Regions from separate parts of the Giesbergeria giesbergeri genome, predicted to be linked through region 3. Evidence: predicted binding sites of a transcription regulator. Region 3 holds the regulator's gene; each other region holds the start of a gene.

Region 1 (4,438 bases), on a different contig from region 3:
GAGCAATGCCCGCTACGGCCATCTTGAAAATCAACTCACCGCGCTTGGTGGTGTCTACCAGCTTGCTGTGGGCGCGCTCGGACAGGTAGCTCAAGAGGGTAGAGGCGTGGGCATTGGCCGTGTCGTACAGGGGATTGACTTGGTTAAAAAACACCCGCTGCGCTTGCAGGTAGTCTTCGGCCTCAATAGCTTGGTTGGCTTGTAAAAGCCCTTCGTTGACATAGCGATTGCGGGCTTGGATGTAGGCATTGGCCAGTTGCTGTTCTTTGCTATCACGGACTTGGCCGATATAGTGGGCCCAGAGCTGGTCAATTTCTTGCCGGTTGGTGGCAATCACCTGCACATGGTGGTTGCCTGCACCATGATTGAGCACCACGTCCGAGTGGGCACCAAACTTAAAGTTGAGGGCCAGTGCCAGTTGGGAGCGGTTGTCGGCCATCAAGAATTTCATGCGCTGAATGGCTTGCACCGGCACCATTTCTTGGTGGTAGAGGGCTTGGATGTCGGCCTTAGACAGGTTCAGGCCCGTGATACCTAAAATGCCTCCCCCAATCATCAGCAGGGTGACAAACGCAATCCACAGCGGGATGCCGTTCTTGATCGAGAGGTGCTTTTTCCAGCCCGGCGACACATCCTCTTTCAGCGTGTCGGGCCTGTTCTTGGCGCTTTCGTAAGCCGCTTCAGCGCCAGCCACATCCTCGCGCGAGGGGCAACTGCGCACCGACATATAGCCGGTGATCTCGCCGTTTTTCTTGATGGGTACGATGCGGGCATCGACCCAATAGTGGTCGCCGTTTTTGCAACGGTTCTTGACGATGCCGCGCCAAGGCAGGCCACGCTTCAAGGTTTTCCACATGATCTCAAAGGCCACCGGCGGCATATCTGGGTGTCGGATCAGATTGTGGTTTTTGCCGATCAGCTCTTCCTCAGAAAAGCCACTGACCTCAACAAAATCTTGGTTCGCAAAGGTGATGATGCCCTTGGTATTGGTCTTGGTGACCATGTTTTTGTCGGCAGAGAACCGTTGTTCCTGTCCGGTGACCGGTAGATTCATTTTCATGGCGATTCTCTTCGGGCTTCAATGGCGTAGATGTGGGCCAACTTCATTCGGCCCAGACTTGCCGGATGCAGACAGCGGCTGTCTGGCAGTGGGAAAACGGCACCAAACCAACGATTTCACACCCCGGCTGGGACGTGTCGCGGCGGGCGGGGGTAGACAAAATCATGCCGGTCTTGCCATAGACGCTGTAAACAATGGTGGCATCGGATTTGACGGTGGGGCTTTTGACCACCGCCACTTCCCCCGACTTGAGTTTGACGAGGGTGCCCGGTGATAACAGGCCTACCTTTGAGATCAGGATGCGGGCGATTTCTTCATCGACCTCCGAATCCTTTTTGAGATAAATCTCTTTCAGGGCATTTTGTGGAAAGTGGGCCTGGGCCCGGTAAGGCCGCATTTTGGTCATGGCGCTATAGCGATCAGACACTGCCAGTATTCTGGCGCCCAGGCTGATCTCATCGCCCTGAAGACCCGCCGGGTAGCCTTTGCCGTCCAGGTATTCGTGGTGGTTGCGCACCGTGGCGAGCCAGAGTGGATCGCTAACGCCTGCTTGTTCGAGCAGCTGGGCGCTTTGCTGGGGATGCTGGCGCATCTGCATTAGCAGATCGTCGGGCAGATAGCCCGCATGTTTATCCAGTTCTGCCTGCAACGGTATTTGTCCCAGATCGCGGGTCAGGGCAGCACACACCAACGACAGCCGTTGTGTGGCGTCCAATCCCTTGCCCTGCGCGATCAATTCGGTCAGGACGGCCCCCATCATCTGGTGAACCACGATATACGGGGTATGTGTATCTACAGAGGGGGCGGCCAGCGCGCTGTCAATGCTCTTGCGGCAGATGTTTTGTACGGCTTGGGCAATTTTGCCAATGCGTGCGCTCACATCTATTTGCTCGGGGCTTTTGAGCGTGGTGCCCAACACATGCTTGAGGTTGAGTAGCAGTCCGCTCAGGTGCTCAAAGGGCGGGGGGTCTTCGTGGACTGGCGCTGGCTGTGGCTCATTGGGGGCGTAGGGCCGCAGGTCGGTTTCTGTCTCGTCGTATTGGGCGCCACGCACCAGCAAACGCGATATTTGGTCGGGCATGTGAATGACCGAGCCACGGCGAAAAAGCAAAGTACCGCCATCGCTGTAAATGGAGAACCCAATAGGTTTGCCAAGAACGATATCGCTATGCACTATCTTTTTCACCGCTGCGCCTTTGCTTCCTCAACCCAACACAGCCTTGCTGTGGCAAAAAAAATCGCTGGCGCACGGAGCGTCTGCGATCAATAGATCGCAGCGTGCATCAAAAAATGGGCTGGTGTGGCCTGGGGCAGTGTCCCCCTTTGATGTTGGTCAAAATTTTGACAAATGTTAGGCCGTGTTTGCCCAGACTGTAGGCGGTGCCTTGCAGGGGGACGCACCACGGTGGCCCAGTCTGTAGCGTGCTCATTATCGTGAGAGAAGCACCACCCACCCCAAAATACCGGCCAATGCCTGCTGACTGGGCAGGCACGCTCCTTGCATGCTGCCAGCGTCTAGCCGATGGAGTCACCATGCACGCCCTGACCTTGCCCCCTGTGGGCCATTACGATGAGATGCTGTTGCCCAGCGGTGCTATCCGTGCGCACTACCAAACCTTTGCCCATTGGCTCCATGCACAGACACCCCAAGCACTGGGCAAAAAGCGTGTGGAGGCCGATTTGCTGTTCCACCGCGTGGGCATCACTTTTGCGGTGCATGGTGATGAGGCTGGGGCCGAACGTCTGATTCCGTTTGACACCGTGCCACACATCGTACCTGTGGATGAATGGCAGATGTTGGAGGCGGGGTTGCGTCAGCGGGTGACGGCGCTCAATCGCTTTTTGTCGGACATCTACCACAACCACGACATTGTGCGTGCTGGGTTGATTCCGGCCGAGCAGGTGTTTGCCAATGCGCAGTACCAGCCTGCTATGCAGGGGGTGGATCTGCCCAATGGCATTTATGCCCATGTCAGTGGGATAGACCTGATTCGCCATGCCGATGGGCACTATTACGTTCTTGAAGACAACCTGCGCGTACCCAGTGGCGTGAGCTACATGCTGGAAAACCGCAAGATGATGATGCGGCTGTTTCCGGAGTTGTTTGCCCACTATGCGGTAGCGCCGGTGGCCCACTATCCGGCCCTGTTGCTCGATACCTTGCACCAAGCCACCACGCAGGCCCAGCCCACGGTGGTGGTGCTAACGCCAGGGGTGGGCAATTCCGCCTATTTTGAGCATGTTTTTCTGGCCCAGCAAATGGGGGTGGAACTGGTGGAGGGACAAGACCTGTTCGTGAAAAACGATTACCTCTACATGCACACCACGGTGGGCCCCCAGCGGGTAGATGTGATCTATCGCCGCATGGACGATGTGTTTTTGGATCCGTTGGCTTTCAAGGCCGATTCAGTGCTGGGGGTGCCGGGGCTGCTGTCGGTGTACAAGCAGGGCAATGTGGTTCTGGCCAACGCGATTGGCACCGGGGTAGCGGACGACAAGTCTATCTATCCCTATGTGCCAGAGATGATTCGCTTTTATTTGGGTGAGGAACCGATTTTGCACAACGTGCCTACTTGGCAGTGCCGCAAGAGTGACGATCTGGCCTATGTGCTGGACCATCTGGCCGAGCTGGTGGTCAAGGAGGTGCATGGTGCCGGGGGGTATGGAATGCTGATCGGGCCAGCTTCCACGGTGGCCGAGGTGGCAGATTTTCGCCAGCGCGTGATGGCCCATCCGGGCAACTACATCGCCCAGCCCACCCTGTGCCTGTCCAGTTGTCCTACGTTTGTTGATAGCGGCATTGCACCACGCCACATAGATTTGCGCCCCTTTGTGCTCAGTGGCCGGGAGGTACGCATGGTCGCTGGTGGCCTGACGCGCGTGGCTTTAAAACAAGGCTCGCTGGTAGTCAATTCGTCCCAGGGTGGTGGCACCAAGGACACCTGGATTCTGGAGGCCTGAGATGCTCTCGCGTACCGCTGCCCAATTGTTCTGGATGAGCCGCTACTTGGAGCGTGCCGAAAACCTGGTGCGTATGCTGGATGTTACCCATTCGCTGTCGCTGCTGCCCCAGTCGCGTGGTGCCATGACCGAGTTTGCGGCGCCGCTGGCCGTGACGGGCACGTTGGAGCCTTATATTGCCCAGCGGCGCCAGTTTGAGGCGCAAGACTTGTTCAGCTTTATGGCCTTGGAGTTGGACAACCCCGCCTCGGTGCTGTCGTGTCTGAAGCAGGCCCGTGAGAATGCCTATGCAGTGCGGGGCCGTATCACCTCGGAAATGTGGGAGGCCATCAATGCCAGCTGGCTCGAAGCGCGTGACATGTCGCAGCGTGGCATTACGGACGTATCGGCCTTTTTTGACTGGGTTAAAGAGCGTTC
Region 2 (4,438 bases), on a different contig from region 3:
GAATCTGCTCCACCAAGCCCGAGCAGGAACCACACGAGGAGGCCGCCTTGGTGTGTTTTTTCACCTCGTCCAGGCTGGCTAGACCTTGCTCTTGGATGGCCTGTACGATGGTGCCTTTACAAACACCATTGCAGCCGCAAACTTCGGCAGAATCTGCCAAGGTAGCGGCAGAATTTTGGCCCGGCTGCTGGGCTTGGGCACCCGACGATGGGCCCCAAATCAGGCGGTCACGCAGCTCTTGGATGTTGCGCTCTTCCTTCAGCAGTTGGAAGTACCACGGGCCATCGCCCACGTCCCCATACAGCACGCTGCCAACCAAGCGCCCCTCCTGAAGCACCAGTTTTTTGTAGCGGCCACCGTGTGGGTCATTGAGCACGATTTCTTCTGTGCCTTCTCCCCCCATGAACTGACCTGCCGAAAACAGATCAATGCCCGTGACCTTGAGTTTGGTGGAAGTGACCGATCCGGTGTAGCTGCTGGTGCGCTGGCCTGCCAAGTGGTTAGCAGCCACTTTGGCCTGCTCAAACAATGGTGCTACCAGACCGTAGGCAATGCCACGGTGGTTGACGCATTCCCCTACTGCATAGATATGCGGGTCATCGGTTTGCATCGCGTCGTTGACGACCACCCCCCGCTGACAATGCAGCCCTGCTGCTTGTGCCAATGTGGTTTCAGGACGAATGCCCGTGGCCATCACCACCAACTCGGCCGGAATTTGCAGCCCACCCTGCAACTGCACAGCCGCCACCCGACCACTTTTGCCCGCTATCAGCGCCTCGGTTTGTGTTTGCAACAAAAACTTCAGCCCCTTGCTTTCCAGTGATGTTTGCAGCATCTGACCCGCAGCAGCATCGAGTTGGCGTTCCAGCAGCCACGGCCCCAGATGCACCACCGTCACGTCCATGCCGCGCAGCTTCAGGCCGTTGGCTGCCTCCAGCCCCAACAGGCCGCCACCAATCACCACAGCGTGTTGATATTGCTGGGCAGCCGCCAGCATGGCCTGGGTATCGGCAATGTCCCGATAGCCCAGAATGCCTGGCAGGTGGCTGCCCGGAATGGGCAGTATGAAAGGGGTGGAGCCGGTAGCGAGCAGCAGGTAGTCATAGTCTGCCCCCGTGCCATCGTCTGCTACCACCCGGCGGTTGGCGCGGTCAATTTGCGTGACGGTCTTGCCTGTGTGCAGCGTAATGCCGTGCTTTTCATACCAGTCCCGATCGTTCAGGATGATCTCTGACAAGGCTATCTCCCCGGCCAGCACAGGCGAGAGCAGGATACGGTTGTAGTTGCCGTAAGGCTCTGCGCCAAATACCGTGATGTCATAAAGATCGGGGGCGAGTTTGAGCAACTCTTCCAGTGTGCGCACCCCGGCCATGCCGTTGCCAACGAGCACGAGTTTCTGTTTTTTCATGGCAGCTCCAATCAAAGAAGCAATAAAAAAAGGCGTCGCGTCAAAGGCTGGGGAAGTACCCCAACCAGTGACGGACGCCGTTGTCCGCTAGCTCCACTTCAAGCACGGTACCGGAGCTTCGTTGCTCCGGCATTCACTGCACCGATGCAAGATCGGTGCCAGTGATGGAAATCGATTGAATAGATTGTTTTTATTGACTTTTTTGCACTCTGTGCAAGAGGGGGCAGGGGGAGGGCTGGCGATGCGCTTCACCAGTTCGGGGCTGCACAAGGTACCGCTGCACCAAAATATCAAGCCTCTGTGCTTATCTTTGGGCATAGAGCTGATGTCCGGCCGATGCGTTCTCATGCCATTGGGCCATACCTTGCAGCACATCCCCCACCACCAAAATGGAGGGGCTGCCCAAACCCTGCATTTGCAGAGTTTGGGCCAGATTGCCAAGCAGACAGCGGGTTTGGCGCTGTTGTGGCAGGCTGGCGTGCTCCACAATCGCTGCCGGGGTGTGGGCGGGTAAGCCTTGCAGCAAACCTTGCTCGATGGTGGTGATATGGGTTACCCCCATATAAATCACCAACGTGAGTTGGGCTTCATGGGCACAGGCAGCCAATGCTGCCCAGTGGGTGTTTGCCGCACCAGGCTTGGCATGGCCTGTGACAAACACCACACCGTGCGCCCGATCGCGGTGGGTCAGCGGTGTCTCTAGGCTGCTGGCTGCTGCCAGGGCTGCCGTGATGCCATTCACAATCCGCACCGTGATGCCTGCAGCCCGCAGGTATTCCACTTCTTCCCCGCCCCGACCAAAGATAAAAGGATCACCCCCTTTGAGGCGAACCACGGTTTCTCCTTGTCGGGCGGCCATGATCATCAATCGCTCGATAAAACTCTGTGGCGTAGAGATGCAGCCGCCCCGTTTGCCCACATGAACAATACGGGCTTGTGGCGATGCGTAGCCCAACACCGCATCGTTGACCAAGTCATCCACCATCAGCAACGTGGCACTGGCAATGGCCTTGATGGCCTTGAGCGTGAGCAACTCTGGATCGCCCGGCCCCGCACCCACCAGTGTGACGGTGCCGGGTGCCTCCAGAGGCATCAAACCAGCGCCGCAGGTGCGGTGCAGAGGGGCCAGCATCGAACCCCATCCCTCTGGGGTGATGGAGGTTTTGGCGGTTTTTGTGGATGGGGGGGTGGTCATGGGTGGTGGCTCCTGATGCCAAAATGAAAACGGCGTTCATCCCGACCCGCAGCCTTGGGTGGCCGAGCCAAAATGAACGCCGTTGTTCAAAAATCAAAAAATAGATGCAGAGCAGTCTGCAATAGGCCCAGCCGTCATTGGCCTGCCCTCAGGGCTGGTAAAGCATCAAGCGTGCCACGCTTGCCACAGAGCCATCCACACACCCACATGGCATCTGCTTTGCGCAAAGTCGGTGCGTTGCTTGCACAAGGCTGGTGCTGTCTGCACCGTGCAGATGGGCGTTCAGCTGCGCACCGGGAGCAACTCCACCATCGACAGTGCCGCTCGGGCTACATCAATGATTCGACGGTTTTTGCCCATAGCCGTTTGCCGCAACAGGCGGTAGGCCTCCTCTTCACTCAGCCCTTGGTGGGCCATCAGCAGGCCTTTGGCCCGTTCGATCACCTTGCGCTCTTCCAGCGCACCGCGCACCACGGCCAGTTCTTCGCTGACGGCCTGCAGTTTTTGCGATTGAATTTGCAGACTGTCAAAAATGGAACGCATCACCCGTGGCCCCATGCCATCGCCAGTGAGCAGGGTGTCGGGTGCTGCCGCTAGGCAGTCACCAGGCATCAAGACAACCGGTGGAGCTGTGATTTCTGAAAGAGAATCCAGCGCAGCCAGCAGCACCCGGTGGTCTTCCAGCTCGGCTTGGCTGGCGCTGATCCGATGGGCGCAGACCTGCTGCAAACTGGTGGCCAAGTGGGACTCCACCAGATGCACCTGATCCATGCGCAAAGAGCAGCAATCGAACCAGCTTTGGGCCAGAGTGCCGTCGCGTTGGCCTGTGGGCAACCCGGCCATCAGTTTGCGCCGCATCCGCTCCAATTCCACCAGTGGTTGCCGGCTTTGCAGTGCCTGCCATTGTTGCAAGCTCTCGGGGGCACTGAAGGTTTCGAAACGCTGAAAACATTGCTCTTGCAAGTCGATCAGGGCTTGTAAGGCTTGTACCTCTTCGGGCGTGATTTTTCCCAACGCAAAGGCGGCAGCTCCTGCCGCCCGCTCTTGACCTGCGTACTCTTTGGCCTGCATAAGGTTGAACAAGGCCACAAGCAATCGAGAGACGGTGGGGTCGGTCGCAATATCAGCGGCTTCAAATACCAAACCGAGCAAGGCGGCAATCAACCGGTTGTAGAGTTTGGTGGCATGTCCGGTGGAGCATTGCAGCGCCTGTATGTCGGCCCGTAGCTTGGGTAGCTCATCGAGTCCATGCAGCACCAAGGCAATGTGGGTAAACAGACGCACGCCCCCAGATCCGCACACGCCGTCCAGAGCCAACGGATCAATCCATGCCCGCCATTGCGCCTCTACCGATACGCTGGCAGCAATACAGGCCTGCCGCTGTGCGGCCACGTTGTGCCCACCAGAGCCTAGAAAGATGTTGGAGGTGCCGCGTTCGCGCTGAAAGCAATGCACCAGCTCACTGACAATTTTTACCAGTTCGCAGGTGAGGGTGAGTTGTTCAAGATCACGAATTTCACAACGTCGTGCTGCCACCAAGAAACCCAGTGCTGTTTTCATCGGAGCCTTTGTCTGAAAAGATGATTCAGTCTCTTTTCAAGCGAAGATCGTGCCCGCCTAAAATGATTGGTTCCGCGCTGCACAGCGCGCTGACCCCGCATCCAGTCGCTCATCACCATGTCCGCACGCCAAATTTTTGTTACCACTGCCCTGCCTTACGCCAATGGCAACTTCCATATCGGCCACATCATGGAATACATCCAGGCCGACATCTGGGTGCGTACGCACCGCATGTTGGGCAATGAGATAAATTTTGTCGGGGCCGACGATACCCA
Region 3 (4,438 bases):
CATCTTGAAAATGGGCGACCCGCGCCTGTGGCGCACGGCCCAGCCTGTTACGGCCTTCAACACCCCAGTGCTGCACCAGTTGGTAACGGACTTGCACGACACCATGCAGGCGGCCAATGGTGCCGGGTTGGCAGCGCCACAAATTGGCGTCCATTTGCAGGTGGTGGTCTTTGGCTCGCACTTGCCCAATCCGCGTTACCCAGATCGCCCCTTGGTGCCCCCCACTGTGTTGATCAACCCCGTGATTACCCCGCTGGATGCCGCCCAAGCCGAGGACTGGGAGGGCTGCCTGTCGGTGCCAGGGCTGCGGGGCCGGGTGCCCCGCTGGAGCCGCATCCGTTACACCGGCATGGACGTGCTGGGCCAGCCCATAGAGCGCATCGCCGAAGGCTTTCACGCCAGAGTGGTGCAACATGAGTGTGACCACCTGATAGGCACCCTGTATCCGCAACGGATGTCTGATTTGCGCCAGCTCGGCTTTACCGAAGTGCTGTTTCCCGAACTGCAGGCCGACGCCAACGATTAACCCCCACCGCCTCGCTACAGCGTTTTGCGCAGCGTGGCCGTGGGGATTTTTAATCCTTCACGGTATTTAGCCACCGTGCGACGGGCACACTCAATGCCCTGCTCTTTGAGCATTTCAGCCAATTGGTTGTCCGACAAGGGCTTGGCGGGGTTCTCGGCAGCAATAAACTGCTTGATCAACGCGCGCACAGCCGTGCTGGAGGCATTGCCACCACTGTCAGTGCCCAAGCCCGAGCCAAAAAAGTATTTCAGCTCGTAAGTACCCTGGGGGGTAGCCATGTATTTGGCTGTGGTCACCCGCGAGATTGTGGACTCGTGCAGGCCCAGCTCGTCGGCAATGTCGCGCAGCACCAGCGGACGCATGGCCAACTCGCCATGCACAAAGAAATTCTTTTGGCGCTCCACAATGGCTTGTGACACCCGCAAGATAGTGTCAAACCGCTGCTGAATGTTTTTGATAAACCAGCGGGCCTCTTGTAAACGCTGTTGCAAAGCCTGATGGCCTTCGTCTTGGCGACGGCCACGCAAGGCACCCGCATAAATGTCGTGGATGCGCAGGCGTGGCATCACTTCGGGGTTGAGTTGCACACTGAACTGGTGCCCCGCCTGACCATGCCCCATGCGGCGCACCAGCACGTCTGGGATGATGGCGTTGCGCTCTACCGAGATAAAGGGCCGCCCCGGACGCGGCTCCAGCCGGGCAATCAAGGCCATTGCTGCACGGGTTTGCTCCTCGGTGGCCCCACAGGTTTGGGCCAAGCGGCGCACATCGCGGCGGGCCAGCCCTTCCAGCGGCTGCTGGCAAATGCGCAGCGCCAATGCAATGGTCTCAGGCGGGATGGCAGGCGCAGGATGTGCGGCCAATGCTGCCAGTTGCAGTGTCAAGCATTCAGCCAAGTGGCGAGCCCCCACACCAGTTGGCTCCAGCGTTTGCAGCAAGTGCAAGGCCACCGTGAAATGGTGCAGCAGCTCCTCTATGTCATCGCTGTGCTCTTCACCCGCCAACCCTTGAGCCAAAGATTCCAGCGAATCCTCCAGATAACCGTCTTCGTTGAGTGATTCGATCAGAAAATACAGTGCGGCTTTATCCTCTGGAGACAAGCGCAAACCCACCGTTTGTCGGTGCAAGAATGCCGCCAGTGATTCATGACCATGTGCCAAATCTGTGGCACTGACATCCATTTCTTCGTCAGTGCCACGGCTGCAGGCCGGGGCATCGCCACCCCATTCACTATCGTCCGGGGCCATGTCCACACTGCCATCGCCCTCCCAGTCCAGCACTTCGGTGCTGCTGCTGTCACTGTTGCCCTGCTCTGCCTCTGTCAATGTGGCCTGACTGCTGTCTGCACTGCTGGTGCTGCTCACAGGGGCTGCCCAGTCGGCATATGGCTCCTCTGGCGGGGGCGTGTCGGCCTGCGCCAAACCAAACTCCTCGCGCGAGGCTTCGTCGGGGTTGCGCTCCAAAAAGGGGTTGTCCGCCAGCATCTGCTCGACTTCCTGGCCCAACTCCAACGTCGAGAGCTGCAACAGCCGAATAGACTGCTGCAACTGCGGCGTCAGGGTCAGGTGCTGCGATACACGCAGAGACAGGCCAGGTTTCATCGGCTCACATACGGAAATGTTCGCCCAGGTACACCCGACGCACCTCGGCGTTGTTGACAATCTCGGAAGGCGTCCCCTGTGCCAACACCCGACCATCACTGATGATGCAGGCGTGGTCACAAATGCCCAGCGTTTCGCGCACGTTGTGGTCGGTAATGAGCACGCCAATGCCGCGCGCTTTCAAAAAACCGATGATGCGCTGAATTTCAATCACGGCAATCGGGTCGATGCCTGCAAAAGGCTCATCCAACAGGATAAAACGCGGCTGCGTGGCCAAGGCACGGGCAATCTCGACCCGGCGCCGCTCGCCGCCAGACAATGCAAGCGCAGGAGAGTCTCGCAGATGGTCGACACGCAGCTCTTCCAACAAAGACTGCAAACGCTGCTCAACTTCGGCCTTGCTCAAAGACTGACCCGCGGCATTTTGTTGCAACTCCAGTACGGCACGCACGTTTTCTTGTACCGTGAGTTTGCGAAAGATAGACGCTTCCTGCGGTAGGTAAGACAACCCCAGACGTGAACGCTTATGGATAGGCATACGCACCACCGACTGCCCATCAATGCGAATATCACCCCCATCGCTGGGCAACAAACCAACGATCATATAAAACGAAGTGGTCTTGCCTGCACCATTGGGGCCCAGCAGACCGACTACCTCGCCTTTTTGCACAACCAGCGATACGTCCTTGACCACCTGGCGGCTGCCATAAGACTTGGCTAAATGCAGCACCTCCAATCGGCTATCCGTAGCTGCCTCGGTGGTGGCATGCGCGGGTGCGGCACTCATGGCTTGTCAGTACCCAGTGCAGAACTGGGGCGCAAAGGCAGAGCAGAAGCAGGTGCCACAGGAGAGGCCGGAGCTGTAGTCGCCTTTGGAGCCAGTATGGCACGCACACGTCCGCCCGACGTTGCTGACGCCCCCTCAGGGCTGCGCTGCTGACCATCCACACTGAACACATCCGTCAGGTTGTTGTAAACGATCACCGCCCCCGTGAGTTCATCTTGTAACTTGGCCCCTTGGTAACGGCGCAACTCGGCACGGCGCAATAGGCGCACGGTGTCGTTGTGGCCGTTGTATTCAATGCGTTCGCCTTCGCCCTCGACAAATTCTTCAGGGGCGCCGGGTGCGGTATCACGCTTTTGTCGGAAGAACGCCCGTTGGCCTGCTGCCGCCGTGACGGTACCAGACTGATAACCATCGGCATCTTGGCGCACTTCCAGACGCTCACCCCGCAGCACGATGGTACCTTTGGTCAGAACCACACGGCCCGTAAACACGCTGGTTTGCTGCAATTCGTCATGGCGCAGGGCATCGGCCTCAATGTTCATGGGCTGATGGCGGTCGGCCTTTTCAGCGTGCGCCAGCGTGAACGGGGCAGCAGCCAAACAGGCGAGCAGGGGGAGCGTGAAGAGGCGGTTCATCAAAAAAGGCACGAATCTTGCGGCGATTGTAGCGATGCCTGCCAGCCACAAAAAAGCCCGCCAAAGCGGGCCGTGGTTGCAGACGAAAGGGGGATGGCTCAACCCTTGACCGTTGTCAGGTGGTTGACCACCTGCAACATGGCTTGCAAGCCACCGGCCATCGTGCCATCGGTGTAGTAGCGGCCTGCCACCCCCATAGATGGCGTGCCTTCAACCCCATAGGCTTCTTGCAATTGCGTGGCGCGGCGCACTTGGTTAGCCACGCTGAAGGACTGGTACATCTCTTTGAATTTGGCCATGTCCAATTCGGGCTGCTTGGCAGCCCAGGCCATGATGTCGTCGTCCTTGGCCAGCTTCTGCTTTTCCACATGAATGGCGCGAAACGCACGGGCATGCAGAGCCTCGACTTTGCCCAGGCCTTCCAAGGTGTAATACAACTTTTGCGCTGGCACAAAGCTGGCATTGAAGGCCACCGGCACGCGGCGCACCACCAAATTGGCTGGCGCTGCCTTGATCCAGTTATGAAACATGGGTTCAAAGGTGTGGCAATGACCGCAGCTGTACCAGAAGAACTCCAACACCTCCACCTTGCCTGCAGGTACATCAGAAGCCACTGGTTTGGCCAGTTTGTTGTAATCCTTGCCTTCTTTGGGCGCAGCCCCCTGCGCTTGGGCCGACAGCGGCAGCAAAGGTGCAGCCAGCGCCAGGGCAGCAGTCAGGGAAAAATCACGGCGTTTCATCAAAAGGTACTCCTTATTGCGGTGGAGGGTCTGAGCAGTATCTGCCTACAAAAGTTCAGCGTTGCACACGCACCAAGGCCGAATCCACGCCAGCACCATCCAATTTTTCTTTGAGCTGCTCTGCATCACCACGTTTGCCAAATGGGCCC

Evidence for each region. The regulator sigma-54, encoded in region 3, starts transcription at its own class of promoters, with help from an activator protein. The targets are predictions, from matches to a motif close to TGGCANGNAANCTGCTTT.
Region 1: a site for sigma-54 is predicted at 2,548-2,565, ahead of ACYVB2_RS02865 (circularly permuted type 2 ATP-grasp protein). Genes of this name have one in related genera too.
Region 2: a site for sigma-54 is predicted at 1,552-1,569, ahead of nirB (nitrite reductase large subunit NirB). Genes of this name have one in related genera too.

Annotation. Positions count from the first base shown of each region.
Region 1 covers NZ_BAAGYJ010000001.1:620,371-624,808, reverse strand. Annotated here, with positions in the region: gene ACYVB2_RS02875 (Tar ligand binding domain-containing protein) at 1-1,060, opposite strand, end outside; gene ACYVB2_RS02870 (HD-GYP domain-containing protein) at 1,104-2,246, opposite strand; gene ACYVB2_RS02865 (circularly permuted type 2 ATP-grasp protein) at 2,636-4,021, shown strand; gene ACYVB2_RS02860 (alpha-E domain-containing protein) at 4,023-4,438, shown strand, end outside.
Region 2 covers NZ_BAAGYJ010000007.1:50,712-55,149, forward strand. Annotated here, with positions in the region: gene nirB (nitrite reductase large subunit NirB) at 1-1,408, opposite strand, end outside; gene cobA (uroporphyrinogen-III C-methyltransferase) at 1,713-2,501, opposite strand; gene ACYVB2_RS11790 (nitrate- and nitrite sensing domain-containing protein) at 2,886-4,163, opposite strand; gene metG (methionine--tRNA ligase) at 4,281-4,438, shown strand, end outside.
Region 3 covers NZ_BAAGYJ010000013.1:37,836-42,273, reverse strand. Annotated here, with positions in the region: gene def (peptide deformylase) at 1-526, shown strand, start outside; gene ACYVB2_RS14925 (RNA polymerase factor sigma-54) at 541-2,127, opposite strand; gene lptB (LPS export ABC transporter ATP-binding protein) at 2,132-2,914, opposite strand; gene lptA (lipopolysaccharide transport periplasmic protein LptA) at 2,911-3,549, opposite strand; gene ACYVB2_RS14910 (thiol:disulfide interchange protein DsbA/DsbL) at 3,648-4,289, opposite strand; gene ACYVB2_RS14905 (SPOR domain-containing protein) at 4,345-4,438, opposite strand, start outside.